One region of the Desulfurispirillum alkaliphilum genome, then DNA from elsewhere that is predicted to be linked to it. Evidence: riboswitches for the same ligand, from Rfam matches in the RefSeq annotation. Region 1 holds a riboswitch; each other region holds the start of a gene.

What was found. Region 1 has a riboswitch for cobalamin ahead of cobT (nicotinate-nucleotide--dimethylbenzimidazole phosphoribosyltransferase). Riboswitches for the same ligand answer to the same signal wherever they lie in the genome.
Region 2: it holds a riboswitch for cobalamin, as region 1 does, so the genes downstream of both, ACZ46I_RS06135 (ribonucleoside triphosphate reductase) here and cobT (nicotinate-nucleotide--dimethylbenzimidazole phosphoribosyltransferase) in region 1, are expected to answer to the same signal.
Region 3: it holds a riboswitch for cobalamin, as region 1 does, so the genes downstream of both, metE (5-methyltetrahydropteroyltriglutamate--homocysteine S-methyltransferase) here and cobT (nicotinate-nucleotide--dimethylbenzimidazole phosphoribosyltransferase) in region 1, are expected to answer to the same signal.
Region 4: it holds a riboswitch for cobalamin, as region 1 does, so the genes downstream of both, ACZ46I_RS10805 (hypothetical protein) here and cobT (nicotinate-nucleotide--dimethylbenzimidazole phosphoribosyltransferase) in region 1, are expected to answer to the same signal.

What each region holds. Positions count from the first base shown of each region.
Region 1 is NZ_AP042405.1:1,972,261-1,974,446, reverse strand. Features, by position in the region: gene ACZ46I_RS08900 (chemotaxis protein CheD) at 1-416, shown strand, start outside; cobalamin riboswitch at 495-685, shown strand; gene cobT (nicotinate-nucleotide--dimethylbenzimidazole phosphoribosyltransferase) at 936-1,997, shown strand; gene ACZ46I_RS08890 (sirohydrochlorin cobaltochelatase) at 1,994-2,186, shown strand, end outside.
Region 2 is NZ_AP042405.1:1,341,937-1,344,122, reverse strand. Features, by position in the region: gene ACZ46I_RS06135 (ribonucleoside triphosphate reductase) at 1-1,221, opposite strand, end outside; cobalamin riboswitch at 1,402-1,594, opposite strand; gene ACZ46I_RS06130 (bacterioferritin) at 1,693-2,186, shown strand, end outside.
Region 3 is NZ_AP042405.1:1,575,835-1,578,020, forward strand. Features, by position in the region: gene metE (5-methyltetrahydropteroyltriglutamate--homocysteine S-methyltransferase) at 1-911, opposite strand, end outside; cobalamin riboswitch at 1,124-1,297, opposite strand; gene ACZ46I_RS07120 (alpha/beta hydrolase) at 1,565-2,186, shown strand, end outside.
Region 4 is NZ_AP042405.1:2,401,654-2,403,839, reverse strand. Features, by position in the region: gene ACZ46I_RS10810 (hypothetical protein) at 1-674, shown strand, start outside; cobalamin riboswitch at 736-913, shown strand; gene ACZ46I_RS10805 (hypothetical protein) at 1,067-1,543, shown strand; gene cbiM (cobalt transporter CbiM) at 1,530-2,183, shown strand.

The sequences.
Region 1 (2,186 bases):
ACACCATCCTTGGCTCCTGCGTCTGCGTGATCATGCACAGCCCGCGCCTGAAGATCACCGGCATCACCCATGCCCTGATGCCCTCCATCGGCCAGGCCAGCACCACCACTCCCCTGAAGTACGCCGATGGCTGTGTGCGCTTTCTCCATGACGCCTTCCGCTCCCGTGGCGTCAAACCCCACGAACTCACCGTCAGCGTCTTTGGCGGCAGCCGCATGGCAAACCAGCCAAGGCGTCACGCCTGGATAAGCGTCGGAGAGCTCAATGTGGAAGTTACCCTCACCCTGCTGCGCGAACTTGGCTACCCCATCAGCCACCAGGAAACCGGAGGCATCAATGGCCGTAAAGTCTTCATCAACTGCGCCAGCGGAGAGGTTCTGCTCAAACGCCTGCCCACGCTTCCCGAGTGCCTGTGACAGGAGAGTTGCCGATGCAGACACTTTTCTTCCGCCCCCACTGAATGGCTTTGACAGTAACGCCCGCTTTCGGTAAAAGAAACAGCAACAGATTCCGGTGTCTGGCACTGCCCGTGTCAGATGAAAAGGGAAGCGGGGTGCAACTCCCCCACGGACCCGCCACTGTGAGCGACGACGACGGATCACTTTGCCACTGGCCTCTCAGGTTGGGAAGGCGATCGGGAGGATGAATCGCAAGTCAGGAGACCTGCCGGAATCACACAGGCTGCACGGCAGACCTGTGTACTCAACCCTTCCCGGGTATGGAAGGTGGGTGCCGGTTCGGACATTTTCGGGTTTTGCTCGCAACGTGTACCTCCTGTGTTCCCCTGCTTGCCCGGGATACAACGCAGGAGGCTTTTTCATGCCAGCTTTTTTTGCTTGTATCCCGCTGTCAGCCTTGCCATGGCAGCGGATGTTTCCCTCGAATTCCCCTGGTGCCACCCGAACCGCCCCGGACACCACGGGAGGCAACCCGTGCTGAAGCCCATCATCGACACCATCACCGCCCCCAGCGCTGAAATCCGCGCTGCCGCCCAGGCCCGCATCGACAGCCTGGCCAAACCCCTGGGCAGCCTGGGCAGGCTGGAATCCATCGCCGCCCAGGTGGCCGCCATCAGTGGCACCATCACCCCCGCCCCCCGCAGAAAGTGCACCATCGTCATGTCCGCTGACCACGGCATCGTGGAAGAGGGCATCGCCTGCGCTCCCCAGGAAGTCACCGCCATTCAGACCATCAACATGCTCAAAAACCTGACGGGCATCTGCGTGCTCAGTAACGCCAATGGAGCCGATGTGCGCGTGGTGGATATCGGCATCAAACCAAACATATCCCACCCCGGCCTGATTGCGCGCAAAGTGCGCCCCGGCACCGCCAACTTCGCCAAAGAAGCGGCCATGGAGCGCCACGAGGCCGAACAGGCCGTCCTCACCGGCATCCAGGTGGTTCAGGAACTGGCACACGAAGGCTATAACCTGATCGGCACTGGCGAAATGGGCATCGGCAACACCAGCTGCAGCAGCGCCATCTTCATGGCCCTGACCGGAGCCAGCGCCGACGAGGCCGTGGGCAAAGGGGGCGGTATCACCGACGAAGCGCTGGCCCGCAAAAAACAGGTCATCAGCGCCGCCCTGGCCCTGCACCAGCCGGACCCCGCCGACCCCCTGGATGTACTGTCCAAAGTGGGCGGACTGGACGTGGCGGGCATGGTGGGCTGCTTTCTGGGCGCTGCCCACAGTAAAGTCCCCGTGGTGATCGACGGCTTTATCTCCGCCGCCGCCGCCCTGGTGGCCTGCCGCCTCAATCCGCTGGTGCGGGAGTACCTGATCCCCTCCCACCGCTCGGCGGAGCCCGGCTACGTCCGCATTATGGCGGAACTGCAGCTGGAGCCCCTGCTGCACCTGGACATGCGCCTCGGCGAAGGCACCGGCTGCCCCCTGGCCTTCGGCATTGTGGATGCGGCCCTCAGTATGCTGAGCACCATGGCCACCTTCGATGAAGCCATGATCAACCGCGACTACCTGGTGGATATACGACCATGAAACACCCCGAATCCGTTCCCCAAAACGCCATTGTTCTGGCGGCCTTCGGCACCACCTACCCCGCCACCCTGGAACCCATCCTGGCCATGCTGCTGGACATCGAGCAGCGCTATCCCGGCATCCCCGTCCGCCTGGCCTTCACCTCCAACTTCATCCGCCGCAAGTGGCATGAGCGCGCCGCCGACGCGG
Region 2 (2,186 bases), 630 kb from region 1:
GGAGCCGGTCAGGGGATTGGCGCCAAAGAGTCCGCCACCGCGCTTGTGCAGTTCCCGATTGTCCAGACGCAGGCGACAGCACATGCTGCGCGCGTCGTCGGGGCTCATGTCGCTGTTGACGAAGTTGGCAAAATAGGGGATGCCGTACTTGGCGGTAATCTCCATCAGCCTGCCCACCATGGGGTGCTGCCAGTCGAAGTCGCGGCTGACGTTATAGGTGGGAATGGGGAAGGTGAAGACGCGCCCTTTGGCGTCGCCTTCCATCATCACTTCCATGAAGGCCTGGTTGAGCATGAACATCTCTTCCTGAAACTCCCCGTAGGTGCGTTCCTGGGGCTTTCCGCCTATGATGACTGGCTCGTCGCGGTGGGTGGAGGGGACGTACAGGTCCATGGTCAGGTTGGTGAAGGGCGTCTGAAATCCCACGCGGGTGGGGATATTCAGGTTGAAGACGAACTCCTGCATGGCCTGCTTCACTTCGGGGTAGGTCAGCTGGTCATAGGCGATAAAGGGTGCCAGGCAGGTATCGAAATTGGCAAAGGCCTGGGCCCCCGCGGCTTCCCCCTGCAGGGTGTAGAAGAAGTTGACCACCTGACCCAGGGCCGAGCGCAGGTGTTTGGCCGGCTTGCTCTCCACCTTGCCGGCCACGCCGCGAAAGCCGCGCACCAGCAGATCCTTCAGATCCCAGCCGCAGCAGTACACCGCCAGCAGCCCCAGATCGTGAATGTGAAAGTCGCCACGGGAGTGGGCTTCCTGCACCTGGCGCGGATAGATCTTATTGAGCCAGTAGCGGGCGGTGATGGTGGAAGAGATGTAGTTGTTGAGCCCCTGCAGCGCATAGGTGGTGTTGCTGTTTTCGTTGACCCGCCAGTCGCTGCCGCCCAGGTAGGATTCCACGATGCTCTCCAGACCTTCGAAGCTTTCGGTCATGGCCCGCATGTCGGCGCGCTGGTGGCGGTAGATGATATAGGCTTTGGCGGTTTTGGCGTGGCCACCCTCGATGAGAACCTTTTCCACGCAGTCCTGCACCTGCTCTACGGTGCAGGAACCGTACTGGCCGTACTGGTCCACCAGGGCGCGCAGCACCTGCAGGGAGAGGGCCGAGGCAATGTTACGGTCGCTGCCGCCCACCGAACGGGCGGCCTTGAAGATGGCAGTGGCGATGCGCTCCTGGTCGAAGGGGACAAAACGACCATCGCGCTTCATGACAGTAGTGATCATAGTTCAGGCTCCGTGGCTTCCGCCACTGTCCGTCCGCGAAGACGGCACATCATCCCGGCAAATATCCGGGCAGGCAGTGGCAGGGGTACGCATGTGATAAAAGAAATGGGTACGTGGGCCGCAGAGCGCTGGCTACAAAAGACGGGAACGTGAAGACAGAACTTCCATAGGAACATCCCTCCGCTGTGTGTTCTCGGGGCAGGTATCCTGGCTCGCCATCATCCTCAGCTCCGCCTTCCCGTGTTGTCACAGTGGCGCATGGAGCCTTGTCCGGCTTACAGTTGCGGGGGCAGCGACGGATTTTCACCGCACTTCCCTGAATCCCGGATCGATATAGTGCCCTGCCTCTGCGACCATGTCAACGGAAGATTTCCCACCCCCGGCTTCCCTTGATTGCCACGGGTTTCTGGAGTAGTATCTGCCCATCGGACTCGCATATTTTTATCCATCTCGAATATCAGGAGGCATTCCATGCATGAAAAAAGTATAGCTCTGCTGAACAAGGCCGTATCTGAAGAAATCGCCGCGCTCCACCAGTATATGTATTTCCACTTTCACTGTGACGACCAGGGCTACGACCTGCTGGCCGGGCTCTTCAAGCGCACCGCCATCGAAGAGATGATCCACGTGGAGCGTCTGGCCGAGCGCATCCTCTTCCTGGGTGGCGATGTGGAAATGAAAGCCGGCTCCAATGTCATTCCAGAACAGGACGTGAATAAAATGCTGGAAATGGCTGCCAAAATGGAAGAGCAGAGCGCCATGGACTATAACCGCTGGGCCAACGAGTGCGGCACCAACGCCGACTCGGTCTCCAAGAAACTCTTCGAGGATCTGGTCATGGATGAAGAGCGTCACTACGACCAGTATGACAACGAAATCGACAACCTCAAGCGTTTTGGCGAAAACTACCTGGCCCTGCAGTCCATTGAGCGCAGCAAGAGCCGCAGCGCCGGACAGCCCGCAGA
Region 3 (2,186 bases), 400 kb from region 1:
CGTGCCTGGTCAAGATCGGTGCGCCACACATTGCGGCCGTCCACCAGCCCCAGAGAGAGATACCTGGATGTTGGCCACTGGCTCAGGAGGGCGGGCAGCTGATCCGGCGCGCTTACCATGTCGACATGCAGGCCAGCGACAGGCAGATCCAGAGCCAGTTCCAGGTTTTCTTCCAGGCCGCCAAAATAGGTGGCTACCAGTATCCGCGCCGGGTTTGCCGCGTTTTGCAGGCGCTTGTATACGGCCGTGAATTCAGCACGGGCCGCCCTGGGGAGATCACTGGCCAGGATGGGCTCATCCAGTTGAATCCACTGGCAGCAAGCGGCAAGTCGGGTGAGAATAGTCTCGTACACTGAGACGAGGGCATCCAGATGCTGCCAGCGGTCAAAACCTTCCACCGTCTCCTTGCCCAGGGCCAGAAATGTGAAGGGGCCGGGGAGTACGGGCTTGGCGGGAAAACCTGCCTGGATCGCCTCTTCAAGGTGATCAAAAAGATCACTGCTGGAGAGCCGGAACTGCTGCTTTGGAAAGAACTCCGGCACGATATAGTGATAATTGGTATTGAACCATTTCGTCATTTCCATGGCTGGAGCACTCGCATTGCCCCTCACTCCACGTGCCATAAAGAAGCGCGTATCCAGGTCTGCCTGTTCACCTTCCCGGCGGAAGCGTTCAGGTACTGCACCCACCATGGCGATCATGTCGAGCATGTGGTCGTAAAAGGAGAAATCTCCTACGGGCACCAGGTCAATACCGGCGCGCCTCTGAAGTTGCCAGTGCAGACGGCGCAGAACGCGGCCATCGGCCTGAAGGCTCTCCAGGGTGGCTGTTCCCTTCCAGTAGGCTTCAAGAATGGTTTTCAGTTCACGGCGTGAACCCATACGGGGAAATCCAAGTGTGTGCGTCAGCATAGTCAGCTCCTTTTCTGGAATTGGTACCCAAAGTAAAGGCACTGACAGCGCTCAGCGTGCATATTCCCGATGACGGACATACACGCAGAAAACGCAAAACCCATCCCCTGCTGGCAGGAAATGGGTGTAAGGAAGAGTTATCGCGAATCTGCAGCGGTGTTCAGCCATGAGCAGAATTCGTGTACCCCTGCTCTACACCCTGGCGCGAGGTGCTGTCAGGCCTGAGAACAGGGCGTCTTCTGGCTTCCGGCTTTTTTCGCTCCATGGCCTTCCCAGATAACTATCCAGTGACCATGCAGCATGTGTCCGGTTACAGCGGCGCGTCCGCGACGGATTTTCACCGTCTTCCGTTTCCTGCTCTCGAATCTGTAATGGGAGGGAGGGTTTTCACCAGTAATACGGGATCTGCCCTCATCTGTCTCTATGGATACCGCACTCTGGCATGGCAGGTCAACCGGTAAAATGCAATTGGAATGGCGTGCCATTCCTGGAGTCACGCTTTGGTGGTTCTGCCTTCTGCGGGCATGGACATTCTCAACGGAGGAAGGTATGGTGAATTTTCTTAGGAGGCATGTTTGCCTGGAGGTGTCATGGGCTCTCTGAGTTTTTCAGGTCGCCGTGTACAAGTGTTGCGTTTTCTGTTGGTGTTCTCAGTGATCCTGGGAGTTTACGCCGAAGTGTCCGCTGGGAGCCACGCGGTGGATATTCACCTGCAGACTGCCACGGGTACGCTGCGCGGTACCCTGCAGTTGCCGGAAGCGGCGGGGAAAACGGCGGCGGTGGCGCTGATTATTGCTGGTTCCGGTCCCACGGATCGCGACGGAAACACCGTGGGGCTGCCGGGGCGAAACAACAGTCTGAAGATGCTGGCTGAGGAGTTGGCGCGTGCGGGCTATGCTTCCGTGCGTTATGACAAGCGGGGCATCGGGGCCAGCAACCAGGCGGCACTGGATGAGTCGCAGCTACGGCTGGACACCTATGTTCAGGATGCCGCCAGCTGGATGGAAATGCTTGTCGCCGATTCGCGTTTTGACTGTGTTGTGGTTATCGGTCACAGCGAGGGAGCCCTGATCGGCATATTGGCAGCTCAGCAGCAGCCACACTGCGCCCGTGTCACCCTTGCCAGCCCGTCAGGAAGTGCCGCAGATCTGCTGCGCCACCAGTTTCCGGGCTTTTGCCGACGGATCTTGAGCGTGCAGCGGCGGCGATTATCCGGTCCCTCGAAATGGGGGAGACGGTGCCGGTTGTGCCGCAGGAACTGGCCCTTCTGTTCCG
Region 4 (2,186 bases), 430 kb from region 1:
CTGCCGGAACGCTGAAATTCTTTGCCAATGGCGAAGAACTGATAACCGAGGGGTTTATGAGTCCGAAACTCACCAAGGATGGCTGGCAGCTGAATTTTGACCACGCCTTTGTGGTGCTCCAGAATATCACGGCCTACCAGACTACCCCGCCCTTTGACCCCGAGGTGGCCGATGCCATCACCTACAGCGCCAAGGCTTCCCTGGAAGGGGTTCATGTGGTTGACCTGGCCCGCGGCAGCGTGGAAGAGCCACCAGTGCTGGTAGGTGTCGTTGAGAACGTCACGCCTGGTCACTACAATGCCCTTTCCTGGCAGGTTGTCAAGGCGGAGTCGGGCATGCTCAAGGGAGCGTCTATGGTGCTGATTGGCACCGCCCGGAAGGATGGTCGCAGTGTCAGCTTTCAGATAACTTCCGATGACGTTGCCACCTATCGCTGTGGCGAATTTGTGGGTGATGAGCGCAAAGGATTTGTCAGTAAGGACGAAGACGGTGATCTGGAAATGACGTTTCACTTTGATCATATATTCGGCAGAGCCGACAAGGATGCTGACGATGATGTGAATCTCGAAGGTATCGGCTTTGCTGTTTTCGCCGCTGGCGCTGACAGACTGAAGCTTCAGGGTATGCATGTGGGTCATGCCGGCGAAGGACACTGCAGTGTCCAATGGCACTGAGTCACTGCTGAAGAGGTGCAATGGCAGGTATCTTGACAAATGGGTACAGGTACCGTAAACACGTTTAGTTCTCATTTTCGGTGCCCGTATCCGGGTGAAAAGGGAAGAGGGGTGCAAATCCCCCGCGGACCCGCCACTGTAAGCGATGACGATGGATCACAAGCCACTGGCCCGTGCCGGGAAGGCGATCTGGAGGATGATTCGCAAGCCAGGAGACCTGCCGGAAAGTACACACGACCCTTCCCGGGTATGGAAGGCGGGTGCGCAGAGACGTTGGGGTTAACAGCCACGACGCCTTCTGGGTTCTTCCGTATCCGGGGCAGATCCCAGGAGGCTTTTTTATGTCCAGTGCGAGCTCTTGTTGTTCCCCCAGATATTCCGGAATATCACCGATGGTAATCGTTTCGGGCACTACCGTGTCAATGCGGTTTGCCCTGCTGGTTCTCTGTGCTTTTCTGTTGAGCTCGGGTATTGCCCATGCCCATGGTGTGGTTACCCGTACGGAAATCCAGAGGGTGATCTTCGTGGAAGCTATCTATGAGGATGGCACGCCCATGGCTGGCGCCCAGGTGGTGGTCTTTTCGCCTCAGAATCCCCGCACGCCCTGGCTGACCACTGTGGCCGATGAGCAGGGGCATGTGCGCGTTACCCCGGATCAGCAGATTTCAGGTACCTGGAGCATTCAGCTGCGACAGGCGGGCCATGGGGCCATGATCCATGTTGATCTGGGCGATGAGGATATTACCATTACTTCCCGTACAGAAACAGGAAGACTGCGCACCCTTCTCATGTTCGGCCTGGTCGTCTGGGGTGCTGTGGGAACGGCGCTCTATTTCCGCAAAGGAAAGAAGAGTCATGCATATTCCTGACGGCATATTGCCACTGCCGGTAACTGTTGGAGCCTTTGCGCTCACTATTGGCCTGACGGCGGTGGCAGTGGCAAGAATCAACCGCATGGCAGACCCCCGGGAAGGGATTCCCCGCGCGGCGCTGTTTACGGCAGCTTTCTTCGTCCTCTCCACTGTGCATATTCCCATCCCTCCCACCAGCGCGCACCTTATGCTCAGTGGCATACTGGGTGTTATGCTGGGCTATTACGCGCTGCCAGCGGTGGTCATCGCCATTTTTCTGCAGGCAATCATGCTGGGCCATGGCGGGCTGACCACCATAGGCATAAATTCCCTGATCATTGGTATTCCTGCACTGGTGGCCAGTGGGGTTTATCGGATGATGCGTCCTGTGGCCATGCGTGGCGGCAACCACCTGTATCTCGGACTGGCTTTTTTTGTGGGCTCCCTGGGGTCGGTGCTGGCAGTCATCATTTTTGCATCAACCGTACTCCTGTGGATGCCAGTACATATAGACGCTGCCGCTGAACGGGCGGCTCTGCTCGTCCTGGTGCTGGTGCATATTCCTTTAGTCCTCCTGGAGGGTGCCTTCTGTGCCTGGCTGGTGCACTATTTTCAGCGAACCAGCCCTGCGCTGCTCGACGAAAACATGGAGGCATAGCAC